DNA from 3 places in the Afipia sp. GW822-FHT04G07 genome. Region 2 is predicted to be linked to each of the others. Evidence: predicted binding sites of a transcription regulator. Region 2 holds the regulator's gene; each other region holds the start of a gene.
The links. Region 2 encodes PhoB, which activates phosphate uptake and scavenging genes when phosphate is short. Its sites were predicted from a motif close to TGTCATNNANCTGTCAT; they were not measured.

Region 1 (3,274 bases), 2.7 Mb from region 2:
CCTGTCCGCGCCCCGGTTTATTCGCATTTGACTTACGACATCATTCCAAACGAGGGCGTCGAGATCGACCGGCCCGACATCCTGATCGTCGAAGGCGTGAATGTGTTGCAGACCGGACGCTTGCCGCGCGACGGCAAGGCCATTCCCTACGTGTCGGACTTCTTCGACTTCTCGGTCTATATCGATGCGGAGGAGCCGATCCTGCGTGAATGGTATGTGGAGCGCTTTCTGACCCTGCGCGACACGGCGTTCCGTGACGAGCGGTCCTACTTCAACCGGTACGCAAAACTCTCCGACAAGGAAGCGACCGAAAAGGCGCTGTCGCTCTGGACGACGATCAACCTCGTCAACCTCGAGGAAAATATTCTGCCGACCCGTCCGCGCGCGACGCTTATCCTGAAAAAGGGCAGCGACCACATCATCGAGACGGTTCAGTTGCGGCGGTTGTAGAGCGCGACACCGAGTTCGTCGCGTCGCTTTATTTCAGTATGGTCTGTTCCGAAAACCGGTTCCACCTTTCGGGATCATGCGGCGTGACGCGTGGCGTCAATGCCGAAATGATCGAGATAGCGCCCGCTGATCGCCGACACCGGCATCATGATCAATACGTCGGTGGTGCCGAACTGATGATCGATCACCGCGCCGTCGCCGACGAACGCGCCGACCCGCAGATAGCCCTTGATGAGTGGCGGCAACATGCGCAGCGCCGCCTTGGTGTCGATATTGTCCTTCGCGATCCGGTTCATCTCGACGCGGCGCGAGGCATGTGCGCTGGCGCGCCAGCCTTCGGGGGCCGAGGCGAAGTGATGCAGGAACGACAGCGGCAGCGCGAGGCGATCGGGGTCGGTGCCCTCGAAGCTCGCGCATCCGATCATGACATCGAGATTATGCCGGCGCACATAACTCCACACGCCATGCCACAAAAGCTCGACGGTGCGCTTGGTGCGGTAGGGCGGCAGCACGCAGGAGCGGCCGAGCTCGAGAAATTTCAATCCGGCCTGCCGTTCCATCAGGCCTGAAATGTCGAACTCGTCGGCGGTGTAGAAACCGCCATGCTTTTCGGCGGCGTCCTGGCGTAACAGGCGATAGGTGCCGACCACCGGCTGCTTGCCGCTCAGGGTCGGCTTGGCCGCATGGTCGATGACCAGCAGGTGATCGCAGATCTTGTCGAACGCATCTTTGTCGCGCTGCGCGAGCATGGTCGCGGCGTCGGCAATTGCGGAGCCGTCCTTATAGAACACCTTGTAGCGCAGCTTCTGCGCGCGCTTCACATCGCCCTTGGTTTGCGCGAGGCGCACTTCAAGCGAGCCGATTCTGCCGAGCGACGGTGACGGTGGTTGCAGCGCCGGCAGAATATTCGGAATGGCGTCGCCGCGCAGGCTTGCGTGCAGCAGGTTCGGCATCAGCCATGTCGCAGCGGCCGATGCCGCCGACTTCGCATTGCGGGGCCGGAGCATCTGGACCAGCGCATGTCGGCGAAATGCATCAAGCGGGTTTTGAGCGGCAACACGCTCAAGCGGCTGGCGTGCGGTCAATCTTGCAGTGACATCCGGCGTCGTGCCAGCCGGTTTGTTGCCGTCCATGGCGTCCTCGCGGCCGCGCGCATTGATTCGCCAAGCGCGGCCTGACGCATCAATAATCACGGTCGTGATACGGATTTATGACATCGACGGCCGCTGCGCGGCCGCGCTTACGCGGCGATTGTCCGCGACGCGGGAAGCGCCGCCAGCGCATCCGTCAGCTTGTCGCGATCGAGCGGCTTGACGAGAAAGCCATCCATTCCCGCTTCGAAACATGCATAGCGATCGTCCACCAGCGTGTTCGCTGTCAGCGCCAGAATCGTGGTTCGCCGTGAACTGCGGCCCGCCTCATGCGCGCGAATTCGCTTGGTCGCGGCGATGCCGTCGAGCTTCGGCATCTGGACGTCCATCAGCACCACATCGTAGGGCGCGCCGGCGCTGTCCGCGGCGAGCCACGATTCAAGGGCCTGTTCGCCATCGGTAGTGATGACGGGGCGATGACCGAGACGTGTCAGCAGCGAACGGATCAGCAGCGCGTTGATCTCGTTGTCTTCGGCGACAAGAATGGAAAGCATGCCTGACGATGCATTGCGGGACGTGGGGAATTCAGGCGCGTCCGCCAGTTGCACCTCGCCCTCGGGCAACTCCGGCACAAGTGCCGCGCCTGCAGCCGTCAATCGCTCGGCGAGCGAAGCCGCGCGCAACGGCTTCACGAGATAGCCGGTGAACAGCGCCATCATCGATGGCGCGATGCTGCGCCGCGCCGCCGGGGTGAACATCGCGATCCGGTGGGTCGCATGGCGCATCGCCGCCTCGCCCAGTTCCTGCATCTGCGCGTCGCCGCTCATGCAATCCACGAGAATGGCGTGCCACGACCGCTCGGGCAGCAAGGCAATGGCGATGGAGGCATCCGCCACCGTGCAGGTCTGCGCCCCCCATCGCTCCAGACGCCGCGCGATCAACGAGGCTTCGATGGTCTGCGGCCCGACCAGCATGACCGATTTGTTCGCAAGGTCCGGCGCGTGGAATGCCGGGATGCTGTCGCCCTGATCGGCCACGAGCGGAATCGAGAATTCAAAGGTCGCGCCGTCGCCCTCGGCGCTCTCCAGCGTGATGCGTCCGCCCATGCGCCGGACGATGCGGTCGCTGATGCTGAGTCCAAGCCCGGTGCCGCCGTAGTTGCGCGCGGTGCCGTCGGATGCCTGCTCGAACTCGCGGAAGATCCGTTGCTGCGCTTCGGGCGCAATGCCGATCCCGGTGTCACGCACGAGGAAGCTGATTTCACCGGGCCAGATTCCGGGTTCGACGATCAGGGCGACACCACCCGCGGGCGTGAACTTGATGGCGTTGCCTGCCAGATTGAGCAACACCTGCCGCAGGCGCGCGGCGTCGCCAACGACAGTCTGCGGCACGCGCTCGTCGACATAGGACGCGATCTCAAGGCTGCGTGCCTGCGCGCGCGGCGCGAGCAGTTCGGTGATTTCCTCGATCATCGCGGCCAGCGCAAACGGACGATGTTCTAGATCGATCTTGCCGGCCTCGATCTTGGAAAAATCCAGCAACTCGTCGATCAGCGCCATCAAGGCGTCGCCGGAGGTCTTCACGGCCTTTGCATAGGTGACTTGTTCCGCCGTCAGCGGCGTGTCGAGCAGCAGGTTGCTCATGCCGATGATGCCGTTCAGCGGCGTGCGGATTTCATGCGACGCCATGGCGAGGAATTTCGATTTCGCCCGGTTCGCCGTGTTTGCGAGGTC
Region 2 (3,274 bases):
GATGTTCCCCGCTTGCCTTGTCAGTGATCCGCAATCCGAGCGTATCCCCCGCCTCATCGCCGTCGATAGGAAAGGCTGCCCCTTCCAGATACCAGGCGCGCTTGCCCGGCGCGGCAAAGGGAAGAATTTCGAGACCAGACGGTGAGCCGTCAGGAAGCTTCGGTTCGAACGGTTTATCGAATTCGACAGCCTCGCGCCGCACGCGCGTCTCATCGAGCACGTTGAAGATGCTGTTCGACTTGAGAATGGAGAGCACACGTGGGTGCGCGTAGATCGAAAAAGGCGAGCCCTCGCGCATCGACAACAATCCGGCGACGGCATCAACCTCACCATTGGTCAGGATGACGCCTGCGACAGGACTGTGGCGCAGATGACCGGCCTTGGGATGAAGCTGCGGCGTCGAAATCAATTGCTGACGCAAGTCAGGCGAGGCGTTGACCAGAAACCAGTGCTCACCGTCGGCGCTGACCGCAATCGATGTCTGAGTCGACTGCAATTCCGGATGCGAGCTGCGCGCCAGGCGGCAGACATCGCAGTTACAATTCCACTGGGGTACGCCCCCGCCCGCCGCAGCCCCGAGAACGACGACGCGCATGAGGGAGCTCCGTCCTCGATTCGATCTCATAAGGGGCAGCGCCGCAGACACAAGAAAACCCGGCCTCGCGCCGGAAAGCCTTCACATATGAAGGAATTCCTAGCGCAAACCGGACCGCTTAGCCGCGAGCCTGATAACGAGAATGCCGCTTACTTGCGCGCCGCGCAGGCGTACATGTTGATTTCCATGCCGACCGGCACTTCGACAATCTTGGGGGTCTTCCAGGCCATTTGCGGTCTCCTTGCCCATTGCATGACGGACTTCGTGCCATCATCACCATCGAAGCTACCACGGAGTTCGATTTTGGCGCCACGAAACTTGGATGCCGCCCGCCACAAAAATGTGACTTCGCTGCAATGCGAAAGAACCGGAACCAAACTCACTCGGCCTTGGCGAAACGATCATCGAGAGCGTAGCCCGCGCCGCGGACGGTGCGGATAGGGTCCGACTCGCGGCCCAGGTTCAGCAGCTTCCTCAGCCGACCGATGTGTACGTCAACCGTGCGCTCGTCGATGTAGATGTCGCGTCCCCATACGCCATCAAGCAGCTGTTCCCGGCTAAACACGCGGCCTGGGTGCTCAAGAAAGAACTCCAGCAGGCGATATTCGGTAGGGCCGAGATCGATCGGCCGGCCCGAACGCGCAACGCGACGCCGGTCGCGGTCCAATTCGATGTCGCCGAACGCCAGAACCGTCGCAAGGCGTTCGGGACTTGCACGCCGCAATAGGCCTTTGACCCGCGCCAGCAGCTCGGGAACCGAGAACGGCTTGACGATGTAATCGTCTGCGCCGGTCGCAAGTCCCCTCACCCGCTCGCTTTCCTCGCCGCGCGCGGTCAACATGATGATCGGAATCTGCTTGGTCTCCTGCCGCGCGCGCAGGCGGCGGCAAAGCTCGATTCCCGACAGGCCGGGAAGCATCCAGTCAAGCACGATCAGATCTGGGATATGCTCCTTAAGCCGCGTATCGGCGTCATCGCCGCGGGCCACGGTCTCGACGTCGTAACCCTCGGCGTCCAGATTGTAACGAAGCAGCGTCGTCAACGCCTCTTCGTCTTCGACCACAAGAATGCGGGCGCTCATGAGCGGTCCTTCAATTCATCATCCTGCAAGTTAGCTGCCTGACGCGGCCGTTGCAAAGTTCGTCATGTCGCCCTTCGGGCGCTGATCGAGCATCTGCTGGCCTTCGATCATATAGAAAACCGTCTCGGCAATGTTGGTCGCGTGATCGCCGATACGCTCGATGTTCTTGGCGCAGAACATCAGGTGAATACAGAACCCGATGTTTCGCGGATCTTCCATCATGTAGGTCAGAAGCTCGCGGAACAGCGAGGTGCAGATCGCGTCGACCTCCTCGTCGCCCTTCCAGACCGTCATCGCAGCCGGCAGATCGTGTGCCGCATAGGCGTCGAGCACTGATTTCACCTGTGACTGCACGAGATCGGTCATGTGCTCCAGGCCGCGGATCAGCTTCAAAGGGTGAAAATCGCTGTCCAACGCCGAAACACGCTTGCCGATATTCTTCGAGAGATCCCCGATCCGTTCGAGGTCAGTCGCAACACGCAAGGAACCGACGATCTCGCGCAGATCGACCGCCATCGGCTGGCGGCGCGCGATGGTCAGCACGGCACGCTCCTCGATCAGATGCTGCAGTTTGTCGATCTCGACGTCGGCGGCGACGACGCGCTTGCCCAGCGCAACGTCGCGCCGGATCAGCGCATCGACAGAATCGACGATCTGTCGCTCAGCCAGGCCACCCATCTCGGCGACAAGCCGGTTGAGTTCCTGAAGGTCTTCGTCGAACGCCTTGGCGGTATGATCTGAACCCATGATTTGTCTCTCCCGCGAAATGCGCGTCAGCCGAAACGGCCAGTGATGTAATCCTGCGTCCGCCGATCTGTCGGCGACGTAAAGATCTTGTTGGTATCGTCGAATTCAACCAGTTCGCCGAGATACATGAACGCGGTCTTGTCCGACACACGCGCCGCCTGCTGCATATTATGCGTCACAATGGCGATTGTGTAATCTTCCTTGAGCTCCTGGATCAGTTCCTCAACCTTGGCGGTGGAGATCGGATCGAGCGCCGAGCAAGGCTCGTCAAACAGAATCACTTCCGGACGGACGGCGACCGTCCGTGCGATGCACAGGCGTTGCTGCTGACCACCCGACAGGCTGAGGCCGCTCGCATTTAGCTTGTCCTTGACCTCGTTCCAGAGCGCACCGCCCTTCAACGCGGCTTCGACACGACCGTCCATTTCGGATTTGGAGATTTTCTCGTACAGGCGAATCCCGAACGCGATGTTTTCGTAAATGGTCATCGGGAACGGCGTCGGCTTCTGGAACACCATTCCGATCCGCGCGCGCAGCAGGTTGAGATCGAGCTTCGGATCGAGAATGTTGGTCGTATCCAGCATGAGCTGGCCTGTCGCGCGCTGGCCCGGATAAAGATCGTACATCCGGTTGAATATCCGCAACAGGGTCGACTTGCCGCAGCCCGATGGACCGATGAACGCAGTGACGCGGTTCTCGCCAAGGGCAATGTTGATGTTCTTCAAGGCGTGGTGCTCGCCGTAATAGAAATTCAGATCGCGCGCCGTCACCTTGGGCCGCGCGTCCAGCTGGCCGGCCAATCCCGGCGCGTGCCCACGAGGAAGGTCTACGCTGACAGAAAGCTGCTCGCT
Region 3 (3,274 bases), 2.7 Mb from region 2:
GCCGCGCCAAAAGTTAACGGCGGAGATCGTGTCCGGCGATGGCTCGGTGAAGCGAATCTCGCTGCTGTGCCGCATCGACACGCTCGATGAGCTTGAATACTACCGAAACGGCGGCATTCTTCACTATGTGCTGCGTAAGCTGGCCGCGTGACGCGCGGCCTGAAAACGCATCCGTGAACAGGCTCACTGCGAAGTGAGTGGCGAGCGCACAGGGGGCGGCCTATCAATGGGCCGCCTTCTTGCTGATGAAAAGGCATGATGAAAGGCATCATACATCGTGGGGACAGGCGTGATGTCTGATTTACCAACATCGAAAACGGCAGCAGCCGGCACCCTCGCAGCGCGGCTGTCGCGCACGCTCGGCGTCTGCGCGATCTTCACCGTCATCACTCCGGTGTGCGCCGATCCGCGCGCGGTGGTCGAGCTCTTTACCTCGCAGGGTTGTTCGTCGTGCCCCCCGGCTGACAAGGTTCTCGGTGAACTCGCGCAGGATCCGACCGTGATCGCACTCAGCCTGCCGATCGACTACTGGGACTATCTCGGCTGGAAGGACACGCTGGCGGATTCGCGCTTCAGCGCCCGCCAGAAGGCTTACTCGCAGATGCGTGGCGACCGCGGCGTCTACACACCGCAAGCCGTCGTCAACGGGACGACCAATGTTCTCGGCAGCGACCGAGCCGGAATCGAGAGTGCAGCGAATCGCACGCAGAGCGCCTCGGGTGTGATGTCCGTGCCGGTGAAGATGACGACATCGGGCGGGCAGATCAAAGTCTCGGTGGCCGATGCCGGCGGCAAAAGCGGCGAGATCTGGATCTGCGCGGTGTCGAAGGCGGTGCCGATCACCATCTCGCGCGGCGAGAATCGCGGGCAGCAGGTCACGTATCACAACGTGGTGCGCAACATGCTGAAGGTCGGAGACTGGAACGGCAAGGCCGGAAGCTGGACCGTGCCGCTTGAAAACATCAGCCGCGACGGCATCGATGCGGCGGTGGTTTACGTTCAGGACGGCAATCGCGACAAGCCCGGTCCGATGCTGGGCGCGGCCTTTACGTCGCTGAACTGATTTCAGTCTGCAATCTCAAAACTCTTGAGAGCGCGTCTTGTTGATGTGACGAGCCGCAGGCGCGTGCCGGGATTCGGGTGTTGCACACTCGCGCATCTTGCAACTTGAGCGACCGCATCTCCTGAAACAAAAACGGCCAGCTTGCGCTGACCGGAAGATTTGGGGTCGACATTTACTGCAGGGAGTTAGACCCGATCCTGACGACCCCGGGGGGCTGGGGGCTGAGGAATCCGGTGCCGAAAGGACCGGGTCAACGCAGTTTCGTTTTTATCGTTGCCCAGCGCGGCGGCGAATTGACCGAATTCAGGCGGCATTATGATTTCGACTAACGTCAGCGTGATGCGGAATTGCCGCATGATCAGGCATCGGGGAGACCCGAAATCCCGCTTGCAGCGGCCGCCGGACAGGGCGATCATGTCATCCAAGTGACATGGGAGGCGCCGATGAGTTCTGTGTCGGGCGACAAGGATCCAAGCGAGAGCCGGGGGCCGGAGCGCAGCACGGCGCCGCTCCCGCCTCAAAGCGTCACCTTCAACCGTGCCGAACTTAATCGCATTCTCAATCTGTACGGGCGCATGGTCGCCGACGGCGAATGGCGCGACTACGCCATCGACTTTCTGAAAGACCGCGCGGTGTTCTCGATTTTCCGCCGCGCCTCGGAAGTCCCGATCTATCGAATCGAGAAAGACCCCCGTCTGGCCCGCAAGCAAGGCGTCTACAGCGTGATTGCAGCCAGCGGTCAGATCCTCCGCCGTGGCCACGACCTCGAGCGGGTGCTGCTGGTGATCGACCGCAAGCTGGCGCTGGTCTAGCTCTCTGGAAGTGTCGCGCCGCCGCCGCCGAGCGCGCGCTGCATCATCACCGTGTCGAGCCAGCGGCCGAACTTGAATCCGACATTCGGATGCGTGCCGATCATCTCGAAGCCCGCGCGGGCATGAACGCCGATCGAGGCGGCGTTGGCGGAATCGCCGATCACCGCGATCATCTGCCGGTAGCCGCGTTGTTCGGATGCCGTAATCAGATCTTGCATGAGCCGTGATCCGATCCGCCGCCCCTGTGCCGCGGGATCGAGGTACACGGAGTTCTCGACTGTAAAGCGATAGGCCGGACGCGGCCTGTATGGTCCGGCATAGGCATAGCCGACAACGACATCCTCCATGATCGCCACCAGATACGGGAAACCGCCTGCCGTCAGCGCCTCAAAGCGCCGCGTCATTTCGTTGAGATCGGGAGGCTCGAGTTCGAAGGTCGCGGTGCCGTGAAGGACCGCGTGCCTGTAAATCGCCGTGATGGCGGGAAGGTCGGTGGCTGCGGCCGCTCTGATGTGAACCTGGGGCATGGCTTGCCGGAACTGTTTCGGCGTCTCGCATAACTCAACGATACCCCAAACAAAAGCCCCGGCTTTTGGCCGGGGCTTTCGGAGTTATCGATCAGCCACGATCGGTCTTCAGTCGCGCTGTCCCAGCAGCTGCAGCAGCAGCGTGAACAGGTTGATGAAGTTCAGGTAGAGCGACAGCGCGCCTGTAATCGCGGCCTTATCCGCCACGTCTCCGCCCTGAGCGGCGTAGCCGTAGATGTAGTCGTTCTTCAGGCGCTGGGTATCCCAGGCGGTGAGGCCCGCGAACACCAGCACGCCGACCACCGAGACGATGAACTGCAGCATGGAGCTGGCGAGGAACAGGTTCACCAGGCTCGCGAGGATGATGCCGAACAGGCCCATCATCAGGAACGAACCCATGCCGGTCATGTCACGCTTGGTTGTGTAGCCGTACAGGCTCAGCGCACCGAACGTGGCAGCCGTGATGAAGAACACGCGCACGATCGAGGTGTGCGTGTAGACCAGGAAGATCGACGACAGCGAAATGCCCATCAGCGCTGCGAACACCCAGAACAGAAGCTGGGCGGTTGCCGGCCTGAGGCGATTGATGCCGAACGAAATGGCGAACACCATCACCAGCGGAGCGAGGATGAACACCCACTTCAGGGGGCTCACGAACATCGCGACGCCGAACGACGTCAGGTACTGGTTGCCGATCCGGCCAGCGGCAGCGGTCTGGTCAGGCGTCACCGCACCCATGTACACGCCGAGCGCGGCCAGACCCGTGATGGCCAGGCCGATCGACATGTAGTTGTAGATCTTGAGCATGTACGAGCGCAGACCGGCATCGACGGCGGCGGCGTCAGCGCGCCCGGCGGCCCGGCCGAAGGGAG

Region 1: a site for PhoB is predicted at 1,650-1,666, ahead of olsB (l-ornithine N(alpha)-acyltransferase). Genes of this name have one in related genera too.
Region 3: a site for PhoB is predicted at 1,479-1,495, ahead of AC1RKJ_RS13850 (DUF2794 domain-containing protein). Genes of this name have one in related genera too.

What each region holds. Positions count from the first base shown of each region.
Region 1 is NZ_JBXAMP010000001.1:2,751,570-2,754,843, forward strand. It holds gene coaA (type I pantothenate kinase) at 1-450, shown strand, start outside; gene olsB (l-ornithine N(alpha)-acyltransferase) at 525-1,583, opposite strand; gene AC1RKJ_RS13455 (ATP-binding protein) at 1,691-3,274, opposite strand, start outside.
Region 2 is NZ_JBXAMP010000001.1:94,866-98,139, reverse strand. It holds gene pqqB (pyrroloquinoline quinone biosynthesis protein PqqB) at 1-595, opposite strand, end outside; gene pqqA (pyrroloquinoline quinone precursor peptide PqqA) at 745-825, opposite strand; gene phoB (phosphate regulon transcriptional regulator PhoB) at 975-1,676, opposite strand; gene phoU (phosphate signaling complex protein PhoU) at 1,707-2,423, opposite strand; gene pstB (phosphate ABC transporter ATP-binding protein PstB) at 2,450-3,274, opposite strand, start outside; gene pstA (phosphate ABC transporter permease PstA) at 3,274-3,274, opposite strand, start outside.
Region 3 is NZ_JBXAMP010000001.1:2,825,068-2,828,341, forward strand. It holds gene acnA (aconitate hydratase AcnA) at 1-151, shown strand, start outside; gene AC1RKJ_RS13845 (DUF1223 domain-containing protein) at 293-1,063, shown strand; gene AC1RKJ_RS13850 (DUF2794 domain-containing protein) at 1,507-1,875, shown strand; gene AC1RKJ_RS13855 (GNAT family N-acetyltransferase) at 1,872-2,402, opposite strand; gene AC1RKJ_RS13860 (Bax inhibitor-1/YccA family protein) at 2,511-3,274, opposite strand, start outside.